3 regions of the Paenibacillus sp. P46E genome follow, and region 2 is predicted to be linked to each of the others. Evidence: riboswitches for the same ligand, from Rfam matches in the RefSeq annotation. Region 2 holds a riboswitch; each other region holds the start of a gene.
What was found. Region 2 has a riboswitch for thiamine pyrophosphate ahead of thiC (phosphomethylpyrimidine synthase ThiC). Riboswitches for the same ligand answer to the same signal wherever they lie in the genome.
Positions count from the first base shown of each region.

Region 1: another riboswitch for thiamine pyrophosphate. It lies ahead of A3849_RS11315 (thiamine phosphate synthase); the one in region 2 lies ahead of thiC (phosphomethylpyrimidine synthase ThiC).
Region 3: another riboswitch for thiamine pyrophosphate. It lies ahead of A3849_RS02530 (ABC transporter substrate-binding protein); the one in region 2 lies ahead of thiC (phosphomethylpyrimidine synthase ThiC).

Region 1 is NZ_LVYZ01000034.1:95,265-99,440, reverse strand. Features, by position in the region: gene A3849_RS11325 (NUDIX hydrolase) at 1-257, opposite strand, end outside; gene A3849_RS11320 (SDR family oxidoreductase) at 492-1,361, shown strand; TPP riboswitch at 1,528-1,629, shown strand; gene A3849_RS11315 (thiamine phosphate synthase) at 1,754-2,356, shown strand; gene thiS (sulfur carrier protein ThiS) at 2,421-2,624, shown strand; gene A3849_RS11305 (thiazole synthase) at 2,695-3,459, shown strand; gene thiH (2-iminoacetate synthase ThiH) at 3,490-4,176, shown strand, end outside.
Region 2 is NZ_LVYZ01000027.1:22,438-26,613, forward strand. Features, by position in the region: gene A3849_RS06020 (tetratricopeptide repeat protein) at 1-1,184, shown strand, start outside; gene trxB (thioredoxin-disulfide reductase) at 1,204-2,157, shown strand; TPP riboswitch at 2,232-2,338, shown strand; gene thiC (phosphomethylpyrimidine synthase ThiC) at 2,454-4,148, shown strand.
Region 3 is NZ_LVYZ01000002.1:283,532-287,707, reverse strand. Features, by position in the region: gene A3849_RS02540 (ABC transporter permease) at 1-678, opposite strand, end outside; gene A3849_RS02535 (thiamine-binding protein) at 675-968, opposite strand; gene A3849_RS02530 (ABC transporter substrate-binding protein) at 1,020-2,090, opposite strand; TPP riboswitch at 2,214-2,325, opposite strand; gene A3849_RS02525 (cobalamin-dependent protein) at 2,506-3,582, shown strand; gene A3849_RS02520 (ATP-binding protein) at 3,604-4,176, shown strand, end outside.

The sequences.
Region 1 (4,176 bases), on a different contig from region 2:
AGCTGCCTGCCCGGATTGGTCAGAAAGGACACGGCATACAATAGCTTTTCCACCGTGACCTTCAGTCCGGTTTCCTCCTTAATCTCCCGCTCCAGTGCAGCCTCCAGGCCTTCTCCAAATTCTATTTTTCCGCCGGGGCATTCCCAGCTGCCTGCTCCTATCGCATCTGCAGCAGCCCGCTGTACGAGCAGGATTCTGCCTTGATGCAGGATGACTCCTTTGACGGCAACGATGATACTCCGTGCATTTCTCGTCATATCACTTATTCGCCTCCTTATCCTTTTGGTAATCGCTCCGAAACCCATATCAATCATTACTTCACTAAATTATATCGGCCCTTTACGTCAAAAACGACTATATTTTTGTTTGGACAGCCGGGAAGTGTGGTAAGTAACATAACGTAAAACGATTGTATAATTGATGATGCAGAAGCCATCCTAATACGATGTGGTTACTTCAACAAAAGGTACACAGCGAAAGGAGAATGGATCATGCCAGAAAATAAACAGACTACCAAAACCTTGCCTCCCCAGGTGCAGGACCGTCAGCCCGGTATCGAGAGCGAGATGAATCCGCGCCCTGAATTTGAAACGTCCAGCTACAAGGCAGCAGGCAAACTGCTGGGTAAGGCGGCGCTCATTACGGGAGGCGACAGCGGCATTGGACGGGCGGTTGCCGTTCATTTTGCCAAAGAGGGTGCGGATGTGGTCATTTCATATCTGAATGAGCATTCTGATGCCGAAGAGACCAAACGTCAAGTAGAGCAGGAAGGACGGAAGTGTATTCTGATTGCCGGTGACATCGGCGTAGAAGCGTTCTGCCAGGATCTGATCAACCGGGCGGTGGAGGGATTGGGCAAGTTGGACATCCTGATTAACAATGCAGCCGAGCAGCATCCGCAGGACAAGATTGAGGATATTACCTCCGAGCAGCTGGAGCGGACGTTCCGTACGAATATTTTCTCCATGTTCTATTTGACTAAGGCAGCAATGCCGCATCTGAAAAAAGGCTCCACGATCATCAACACGACATCGATCACCGCCTACCGCGGCAGTCCGCAACTTCTGGACTATTCGTCCACCAAAGGCGCGATTCTCAGCTTCACCCGCTCGCTATCGATGAATCTGGCGGAAAAGGGCATCCGTGTGAATGCTGTCGCTCCGGGTCCGATCTGGACACCGCTGATTCCATCCACATTTGATGCCAAAAAGGTCAGTGAGTTCGGCGGCACACAGCCTATGCAGCGTCCGGGACAACCGGAAGAGCTGGCACCAGCCTATGTCTATCTGGCCTCGGATGATTCATCCTATGTTAGCGGTCAGGTCATGCATGTTAACGGCGGGGAAATTGTCAACGGCTAGAAGTTGCTGTGCGGCCAGTCGGTTTCGGAAATATAACGGTTCAATAGCAGGTCCATGTGGTCTGCTTTTTTCATGTCCCTTGCAAGCTGTGAAGCTTTCGGTAAAAGGGATAGCTTTTCCGCGGAAGAATATGTTAATATGAACCACGTCAGCAACTGAATACTGCAATTGTCCCTAGGGGTGCCGCAAGGCTGAGACGAACATGACGTTCGGACCCTTTGAACCTGATCTGGTTAAAACCAGCGTAGGAAAGCGGAGAATGAATGAACTGCAGCGGGGTTGTATTTCTTACACCCGTATTCCTGTACAAATTTATGACTGCCTCCTATCGCGGGGGCGGTTTTTTTTGTGTTGCCCGTTTGTCGTAAAAAAGTGGAGCAGGAGGTGAAGAAGTGGCGGAAATTCATTTGATCTCTGATGGGAAGCTGGAGCCGGGGCGGTTCATCAGCCTGGCGGCTGCTGTGCATCCGCTCGTGGACTATATTCATCTGCGGGAAAAGCACCGCTCTGCCCTGGAGCTGCTGGGGATGGCAGAGCAACTGCTGCGTGCTGGAATCCCCGCATCCAGACTGGTCATCAATGACCGTCTGGATGTTGCACTGGCCGCCGGTGCAGGTGCTGTCCAGCTAGCCTGGCACAGCCTGCCGACTGCTGCAGCCCGTGCAGCGGCCTCCGGCCTCCGGCTGGGCAGGTCGGTGCACTCCGCCGCAGAAGCAGCAGAAGCAGGCAGACAGGGAGCGGACTTCTGCCTGTTCGGGCATATTTTCCCTACTGGCTGCAAGCCCGGTCAACAGGGGCGCGGTTTGGCGCTCCTGGAGGAAGCGGTCCGTAGCACCCGTATTCCACTGATCGCTATCGGCGGGATGGAGCCGGGGAATGCAGGTCAAGTGATCCGTCGCGGAGCTGCAGGAATTGCGGTCATGTCCGGCATTTGCGGAGCAGATGATCCTGTAGCTGCTGCCCGTGCTTACCGGTTGGCGGTCCAGGAGGCTTAGGACCTGTGGTGTATGTGAATTCAGCAAATCCGTGAAAGTGATCACACGAAGGAGGTGAGAGCGCATGAATCTGATCATTAATGGCAAGCCCGGAGTGGTTGCGGAAGACTGCCGGACTGTTGCCGATCTGTTAAGCCGGCCCGAATGGAGCTTTCGGCTTGTGATCGTGGAACGAAATGGTGAGATTGTCGGCAAGGAGCATTACGGGTCGGAGGTATTATGTGAAGGCGACAGGCTGGAACTGGTGCATTTTGTGGGCGGGGGCTGAGGCCATGAGGCTATCATAAAATATTTGAATTTTTTTCACGCTATCGAATTTCATCCCAGGAGGCGAGTTCATGTTAGATCCATTGGTGATTGGCGGCATTCCGTTATCGAGCCGGCTGTTCATCGGCACCGGCAAATACAGCCGCAATACAATGATTCCCGAGGTGGTTTCAGCTTCAGGCTCACAGGTAATCACGGTTGCCTTGCGCCGTGTAGATCCAGAGAGCGAGGACAATATTATCAGCCATATTCCTTCCCATATGACTCTGCTTCCGAATACTTCGGGTGCGCGCACTGCTGAGGAAGCTGTGCGGATCGCCAGACTGGCCAGGGCCGCAGGCCTTGGCAATTGGGTCAAAATTGAGGTCATCAAGGATCAGAAATATCTGCTTCCAGACAACCTGGAGACTATCCGGGCTACGGAGATACTGGCCGCCGAAGGCTTCGTAGTGCTGCCCTATATGAGCCCGGACCTTTCAGCCGCGCTGCGGATGCAGGCAGCGGGAGCCGCCGCCATCATGCCGCTCGGCTCTCCCATCGGCTCGAACCGCGGACTGCGTACCACAGAACTGCTGCGCATTCTCATCTCTGAGGTGGATCTACCGGTGATCGTCGACGCCGGCATCGGCCGTCCGTCCGAAGCGGCAGAAGCGATGGAGCTTGGCGCATCCGCTGTGCTGCTCAATACGGCAATCGCTACCGCCCGTGATCCCTTGCTAATGGCAGAAGCCTTCCGCGAGGCGGTAGTTGCAGGCCGCAAGGCATATTTGGCTGGACTTGGTCCAGTGGAAGAGACGGCTGTTGCGTCTTCGCCATTGACCGGATTTCTGAAGTGACTCACAGGCTAACGGAAATGGGGGAGTAACATGAGCTTTTTTGAACCACTGACTCGTCTGGAGCAACTGCCTTACGGGAGCTTGTGGCGGGAGTACCGGGTGGAGGATGTGAAGCGGGCAATTCTCAAGGATCGTCTGGATGAAAAAGACCTGCAGGCTCTGCTGTCTCCGGCTGCGGAATCTTGTCTGGAGGAGATGGCTCAGCGTGCACAGCGGTTGACCCGCACACATTTTGGGCATGTGATGCAGCTGTTCACACCGATGTATCTGGCTGATTTCTGTGTGAATCACTGTACGTATTGCAGCTTCAGCTCGATTTATGATTTTCCGAGAAAAAAATTGACCCCGGAGGAGGTCAGACAAGAGGCCATAGCGATCTCCTCCACAGGCCTGCGCCATCTTCTGATTCTGACCGGGGAGTCGCGTTCGGAAAGTCCGGCCGCTTATATAAAGGAATGCGTAGAAATTCTGCATGAGTACTTCTCTTCTGTCAGTATAGAGGTGAATCCGCTTTCTACCGAGGAATATCGGGAGCTTAGGGAAGCGGGAGTAGACGGGTTGACTCTGTATCAGGAGGTCTACCATCAGGAAACCTACCGCAAGCTGCATGTGAAAGGTCCCAAAAGAGTCTACCGCAATCGCCTGGATGCCCCCGAACGGGGCTGTCAGGCCGGTTTCCGCTCGGTCAACATCGGTGCGCTTCTGGGCATGTATGAT
Region 2 (4,176 bases):
ACATTCCAGACTTCCTGGCGGCGCATAACAATCTGGCTCTTGCCTATTTCTATATGGGCCGCTTCGCCAAAGCCAAGGAATGTCTTGGCGAAGTGCTGAAGCAGGACCCGGGCAACCTGCATGCCCTCTGCAACATGGCGATTTTCCTGCAATATGCCGGCGATCAGGACCAGCTGGCGGGATTGGTGCGTATGCTAGAAGCGACAGTGCCTTTTCATCAGGAGCATGTTTTTAAAATGGCGACAACGATGGGCATACTGGGCAAGCACCATACTGCATATGGACATTTCCGCCGTCTGCTGAAGGATGAAGAGGTCGGCGGGGATGCCGGCTTGTACCATTATTGTGCAGCGGCGGCCAGCAACAGCGGGCTTCATACTGAGGCTATACGCTGCTGGCAAATGGCTTCCAGGCTGGACCCGGACTCAGCAGTTCCGAAGTTTTTCCTGTCCCAGATGCAGCTGGCACAGTCAGAGGGCAGGCCGCTGCCTCCGGTAAGCTATAATTATCAGCTGCCTTTTCAGGAGCAGCTGAAGCAGTGGAAGAACAATACAGACAGCTTCACGGAAGAAGTACAGAATAATCCGCTGCTGCGCGCTTCGTTCTTCTGGGCGTTGCGCTACGGTGATGCTAGTACGAAGCTCCAGGTGACAGAAGCGCTACGCTGGATTGAGGACGATGAAATATCCGATGTTCTAAAGGGAGTTTCGGAGCAGGAACCGCTGCAGGAGGCTGCGCTTCTCAGTCTGCAGCGGCTGATCGGCGGCAGTCCGGAGGAAAGTGTAGTCCAGAGGGTGATTCAGGAACCGGTTGTATCAAGCCATAAAGGGCCGCCAGAGTGGAAAGAGGACTGGCAGCGGATTATAGATCATATGGCTGCTGTGATGGACCGGAGATTGGATGCCGCCCAGAAACGGGATGCCGAGCTTCTCTGGAAGCAGTTCATAGCCCGCCTCTATCCGGATGTGCCCTTGTTCCGGCATGCAGAGGGCTGGTGTGCGGCTCTGGAATATTTAACTGCCAAGCTTCATGGTCATCCGGTTACCTACCGGGAGGCTGCCCAGCATTACGGCGTTTCCGTCTCCATGGTAAGCCGGTACGCACGCCGTATTCATCAAGCATGCGAGTTAACGCAGGACGGGGCGGCAGCAGACATTTTGCCGCCATTTACGGAAAATATCTGACCCTTAGGAGGACTTGCTAATGTACAAAACAATTGTAATCGGAACAGGTCCGGCAGGATTAACTGCTGCGATTTACCTGGCACGCGCCAACCTCAGCCCCCTTGTTATTGAAGGATTGCAGCCAGGAGGACAATTGACTACGACGACAGAGGTAGAGAACTTTCCTGGTTTTCCTGAAGGTATTCTAGGTCCGGATCTGATGGATAACATGCGCAAGCAGGCAGAACGCTTTGGGGCTCAATTTAAGAATGGCTGGGTGGATTCTGTGGATTTCTCGCAGCGCCCTTTCAAAGTAACCGTGGATGGTCTGGGTGTACTGGAAGCAGAGTCGGTGATTATATCAACTGGTGCTTCGGCTAGGTACCTGGGCATACCGGGAGAGCAGGAGAATGTCGGACGCGGGGTTAGTACCTGTGCAACCTGCGACGGTTTCTTTTTCCGTGGTAAAAAGATTGTCGTGGTCGGTGGCGGCGACTCCGCGATGGAGGAAGCCAGCTTCCTCACGCGGTTCGCTTCTAGCGTAACCCTGGTCCACCGCCGTCCGGAGCTGCGCGCTTCGAAGATTATGCAGGACCGCGCGCGGGAGAACAGCAAAGTGGCCTGGGCACTGAACCGCACGCCGCTTGAAGTGACCCTTGGGGATAACGGGGTGAAGGGACTTACCGTCCGTAACAATGATACGGGTCTTGAGGAGCTCGTGGAAGCAGATGGCGTATTTGTCGCTATCGGCCACACACCGAATACCGCGTTCCTGGGCGGTCAGATTACTACGGATGCCAACGGCTATATCGTTGTGAACCCAGGAACAACCGAAACCAACATTCCCGGCGTGTTCGCTTGTGGGGATGTTCAGGATACCCGTTACCGGCAGGCGATTTCAGCTGCAGGAACCGGCTGCATGGCTGCTATGGATGCCGAGAAATATTTGGAAGGCGCTATGGTACATGACTGGAGCGAAACGCTGGATAAGTAACGACAATGCGGGTTAAGCAAATTTTTTGATTGACAATAAATACCTGCTAAAGTAGATTATATTTAATTAGATAAGATACCCACTAGGGGAGCCTGAATAGGCTGAGACGGGAAAATTGAATTCCCGGACCCTTGAACCTGATCTGGATCATACCAGCGTAGGAAAGTGGAGTCGGACCTTTTTTGAGCACAGCCTTATTTGGCTGTTCATGAATAAAGCCGCTCCAGGTGGAGCGGCTTTTTGCTGCGTGCTGATCTTATCTGAATGGCTCACAGAGCGATAAGGAGGAGATAAGAATGTCAGATTCATTCAAAAAGGAACAAGTCGATCTTTCGGGATTTCCCGCAAGCCGTAAGGTGTATGTAGAGGGCTCGCGTCCGGATATTCAGGTTCCGATGCGTGAAATCCGCCTTAGCCGGACCGAAGGTGTTGCGGGGGAAGAGGACAATGCGCCGCTTCGTGTCTATGATACCAGTGGTATTTACACCGATGCCGCTGAAGATACCGATGTTCGGAAAGGGTTGCCTCCGCACCGCTTAAGCTGGATTGCGGAACGCGGGGATTCAGAGGAGTACGCCGGGAGAACCGTTCAACCCGGAGCCTGCGGATTAGCTGCAGACCGGGCGTCGGCAGAAGGGTTCGCCGGCTTGCGGCGGAATCCCTTACGAGCACGTGAGGGGCGCAATGTTACCCAGCTGCATTATGCGCGGTTAGGGATGATTACACCGGAAATGGAGTATATCGCGATTCGCGAGAATACCCGGCCTGAATTCGTAAGGGATGAGGTCGCTGCCGGACGGGCCATTATCCCGGCTAATATCAACCATCCTGAGAGTGAGCCGATGATCATCGGCCGCAACTTCCTGGTTAAGATCAACGCGAACATTGGGAATTCCGCTGTCTCTTCTTCCATTGAAGAGGAAGTGGAGAAGATGAGATGGGCGACCCGATGGGGTGCCGATACGATTATGGATCTTTCCACTGGTGCAAAAATTCATGCCACCCGCGAATGGATTATCCGCAACTCACCAGTACCGATCGGCACAGTGCCGATCTACCAGGCGCTGGAGAAGGTAAAAGGAATAGCCGAGGATCTGACCTGGGAGCTGTACCGCGATACGCTGATTGAACAGGCGGAGCAAGGTGTAGATTACTTTACCATTCATGCCGGGGTGCTGAAGCGGTATATCCCGCTTACTGCCCGAAGAATGACTGGGATTGTATCCCGAGGCGGCTCCATCATGGCGGCCTGGTGCCTTGCACATCAGCAAGAGAACTTTTTATATACACATTTTGAAGAAATCTGTGAGATTATGAAGACTTATGATGTGGCCTTTTCCTTGGGAGACGGACTGCGCCCGGGCTCCATCGCCGATGCCAATGATGAGGCTCAGTTCGCTGAGCTGGAGACGCTTGGGGAGTTGACAGCCATTGCCTGGAAACACGATATTCAGGTGATGGTCGAAGGCCCGGGGCATGTGCCAATGCACAAGATCAAGGAAAATATGGATAAGCAGCTGGAGCTCTGCCAGGAAGCCCCTTTCTACACACTGGGTCCGCTAACCACGGACATTGCCCCCGGTTATGACCATATTACTTCGGCGATTGGCGCGGCGATGATTGGCTGGTTCGGGACAGCGATGCTGTGCTATGTTACGCCCAAGGAGCATCTGGGTCTGCCTAACAAGAATGACGTGCGTGAAGGAGTTATCACCTACAAAATCGCTGCTCATGCTGCAGATCTGGCCAAAGGCCACCCGGGTGCCCAGGATCGGGACAATGCATTGTCCAAGGCTCGGTTCGAGTTCCGCTGGCGTGACCAGTTCCATCTGTCGCTCGATCCTGAGCGGGCGCTGGAGTACCATGATGAGACTCTTCCTGCCGAGGGTGCCAAAACAGCGCATTTCTGCTCCATGTGCGGTCCCAAATTCTGCAGCATGCGCATTTCGCATGATATCCGCAATTCGTCCAGACTGAGCAAAATGCTATAGCCGGAACGGGCTTTATAAGAGGCTGATT
Region 3 (4,176 bases), on a different contig from region 2:
AATAATTACGATGGCAACAAACATCCGGTCTGTGCGGTAGGAGGCCTTCTGCAGCAGCATGTAATAGCCAATGCCCTTGTCTGCGCCGATCCACTCGGCAACCACAGCACCCATTACAGCATAGGTCGCGGAGATTTTAAGACCGGAGAACAGGGCGGGCAGAGAACCGGGCAGCTCCAGCTTGGAGAAGATATGCCACTTGCTGGCCCCGGCCATTTTCATATAGTTCATCATGATCCGGTCGCTTTGGGCCAGCCCGCCCATGGCGGCGACGGCAACCGGGAAGAAGCAGACGAGTGTGATGAGTACGATTTTGGGCAGCAGTCCGAACCCGAACCAGATAATCAGCAGCGGCCCGAGGGCAATGGAGGGCACATTCTGGCTGAGAATCAGCAGCGGATACAGCGCTCTTTTCAGCCAGGGCACCAAATGCAGCAATAGAGCTACAATCAGGCCCACACCTGTACCGATCGGGAAGCCGATCAAGGTCAGCCGCAGCGTTGCAGCCGTATGCGCCCAGATGCCGGAAGCGTTACCCCGGGATTCGCGGGCGATATCACCGGGGCTTGGCAGCATCCAGGAAGGGACATGAAGTACGGAAACGGCTAATTGCCATACACCCAGAAAAAAGATGACCGCCACAAGGGGCGGCCAGATTTGGTTCCAGTACGATCTCACGGCCGGTATTTTTCCGTCAGCTTATCCATGCTGATTCCGCTGGGGTTATGGGCGATCTTAATTTGCGAGATGACGCTGGGGCTGCCCGCTGCGATCAGTGCTTCATGCATTTGGCGTACCACCTCAAGCAAATCGGTGAGTTCGCCTTCCATCGTAGTTTCGAGCGGATTCACCTGGTGCTTGACGCCGGATTGCTGGATGACCTCAATGGCCTTATCCACATAAGGAATAGAATCCTCGTTATTCGGAGTTTTAGGAATGACTTGAATGCTGAGCAGAGTGTTTGCCATATCAATCAGATCCTTTCAGGTTGGGTATGCGTACAATTTGCAGGTGTAACATTACTTGCTCTCAGGAAGAAATTCATTCGTGAACGCTGAAGCGGTATCCAGTGGTTTGTCCAGCAGCTTCAGACTGTACATCCAGTCGGCGTAATTCTTCCAGACCTCGGCTTTCTGCTCTCCCCATCTGGAGGCATCGTCCGTATATTTCGGGCTAAGCCATTTCTGACTGGCCAGGACGAGCTTGGGATCCAGATCCGGCACAGCCTTCGAGAGGATGGCGGCAGCTTCTTCCGGCTTGTCGATCGCATATTGATAGCCTTTGGAGGTAGCTGCAAGGAACGCCTTTACCAGCTCCGGATGCTCAGCGATTTCCTTCTCGCTCGTGGTCAGGACCGGGGTGTAGTAATCCAACTGAGGGGCGTAATCCTTCAAATACAGCATGTCCAGCGGCTCACCGCGCAGCTCGGCTTCAATACCGGTCCAGGCGTAGAATATCCAGGCAAAATCGATGTCGCGTTTCACGGCGGTGAAGAAATCAGCTTCGCCGATATTGACCAGCTTTACCTTTTTAACATCGCCGCCTTGAGGGTCCATGATCGCCTTCATGGCAGCTTCTTCAGCCGGGGAGCCCCACCCGCCGTAGGTTTTGCCTTCGAAATCTTTCGGTGTCTTGATATTGCGGTCCTTCGGGGCGGCAAACCCCGAGGTATTATGCTGGATGATGGCGGCGATGGAGACGAGCGGCACATCCTGCAGACGGGCCAGAGTGAGCGCCTCCTGGGCACTGATGCCAAAAGCGGCTTCGCCTGAGGTGACCATCGTGTCGGCTCCTGCCGCACCCGGCTGTACAATTTCTACATCCAGGCCTTCCTCCTTGTAATAACCAAGCTCTTTGGCTGCATAGAGGCCGGTATGGTTCGTATTCGGCGTCCAGTCCAGCGCGACCTTAATCTTGGTCAGTTCCTTAGGCGCGTCCGTTCCTGCCGCGGTTGCTTCCGGCGCGGCGGTGCTGTCCCCGGCTGGAGCGGCGCTATTCCCACCGGAATTGGCTGTATTGCTGCCGCACCCGGCCATGACGATGACCAGTATGCAGCTGATGCAGAGCATTAGTGCTTTTTTGACTCCCATTTCTATTCTTCTCTCCTTCCAGCTAACCCAGTCTTCCGAACTCTGATGATGTCCATACCAAAAAAAGCGCCCCGAAGATCGGGACGCCAGCAATTGCGTTAGGTGGCCGCTTAGCCAAAACGGCTGAATGCGGGTGGTGATTCCTACGCTGGCATTATCCAGATCAGGTATAAGGGTCAGTATCTATGTGGGATACACTCTCAGCCGGCCAATTCCAGCCCCCCTGGTACTATGAAGTTATGGGTGTTGCTATGTTCTTACGCTGTATTATAGCGGTCCCCTTCGGGGTTGTCCAGTAGTGGCCCCGGATTCCAGCAATCCGCCCAGGCACTGCCAGGCACGCCGGGTAGACTTACCATATGTTATATAATAAGATTAATACTTTACAATTATGTTTCGGAAAAGGAGTGACCCTATGCTCACTGATCAGCAAAATGCCGGAGAACGGCTGAAGGTGCTAGCGGAACAGTTGGCTGAAGAAGTCACTTTACGTCAGTATGAACGCCAGCCCGAGTTACGGCACAGATTCGGCCCTTCCGGAATGGCAAGAACCAAACAGGATTCACTATATCATTTACGGTATTTGGCGCAAAGTGTGGCGCTGGACAGTCCACTTTTATTTATTAATTATATTGTCTGGCTGAAGGTGCTGCTGGCACAGTACAAAATCACGGGTAAGGATCTGCAGATCAATCTGGGGCTGATGAAGGAAGCTATAGGCTCACAGGTTGGGACACCGGAGAAAGAGCTGATTCTGAGCTATCTGGATATGGGAATTCACCATACGCTCGAAGAGCAGAGTGTGCAGCCTTTTCTTCAACCGGACAAACCCTATTACCGCGAGGCAGAGAAGTACCTGAAGCTGCTTCTGAACAGTGAACGCCGCAAGGCTTCGGAATTTGTGCTGGGGCTGCATGATGAAGGTGTGCCTATTCATGATCTGTATCTGCACATTTTCCAGAACAGTCAGTACGAGATTGGCCGTTTATGGCAATTGGGTTCCATTACTGTAGCTCAGGAGCATTACTGTACAGCTTGTACCCAGAGTATTATTTCGCAGCTGTATCCGCGGTGGATTCAGGCTCAGGAAGGAAAAAAAACGATGGTGGCGGTCGGAGTCGGCCAGGAACTGCATGAGATCGGACTGCGGATGCTAGCAGATTTCTTCGAAATGGAGGGCTGGAACACCTATTATTTGGGCTCTAATATGCCTACAGAGGGTTTAATCCGGTATCTGAAGGAGCAGCCTGCTGACCTGCTGGCCATCTCCATCACCATGACTTTTCACGTATCGGAGGTTCAGCATCTGATCGCGTCGATCCGTACGCATACCGAACTGAACCACATTAAGATTATGGTCGGCGGAATGCCGTTTAATATAGACAGGGAGCTGTGGCGCAAAGTGGGTGCCGACGGCTATGCCCCCGATGCTAAGGGAGCGCTGGAGGTAGCGGGGCGTCTTATACCCGAAGGGATACTCCGGGAGAATTGACATAGAAGGCGGGAGAGGGAAATGACCGACCATGAGCAAGAGATCCGGAAACTGAGGGAGACCATTGAGACGCTCTCTAATCAGGTGATTCAGGGACAGCAAAGAGAAGAACAGGCCTTGGCAGAATTCTCCGCGATGAACAATGAATTAATTACGATGCACCGGCTGCTCGCCAAGAACAGTGCCAGGCTTAAGGCGATGAAGGAAGAGGCGGAACGGGCCAACCGGGCGAAAAGCCTGTTCCTGGTTACAGTAAGCCACGAAATACGTACGCCGATGAACGGCATTTTGGGAATGACCGAGCTGCTGGAGGCTGGGGGGGCGACGGATGAGCAGCGGGTTCAGCTGGGGGTCATCCGGGAATCGGCCCAATATCTGCTGCAAATGATCAATAATCTGCTGGATATCTCCAAGATTGAAGCGAGTAGAATGGAACTGCAAAATTCTCCGCTGAGTATACGCAATCTGCTTGAACATGCGGCGAGTCTGCTCTCTCCGGCCGCCGCGAAGCGCGGGAATATTCTGAAATGGCAGGTTGCAGGCCGTGTGAGGAGTACGCTGAGCGGGGACTCGTCCAAAATTCTTCAGATACTC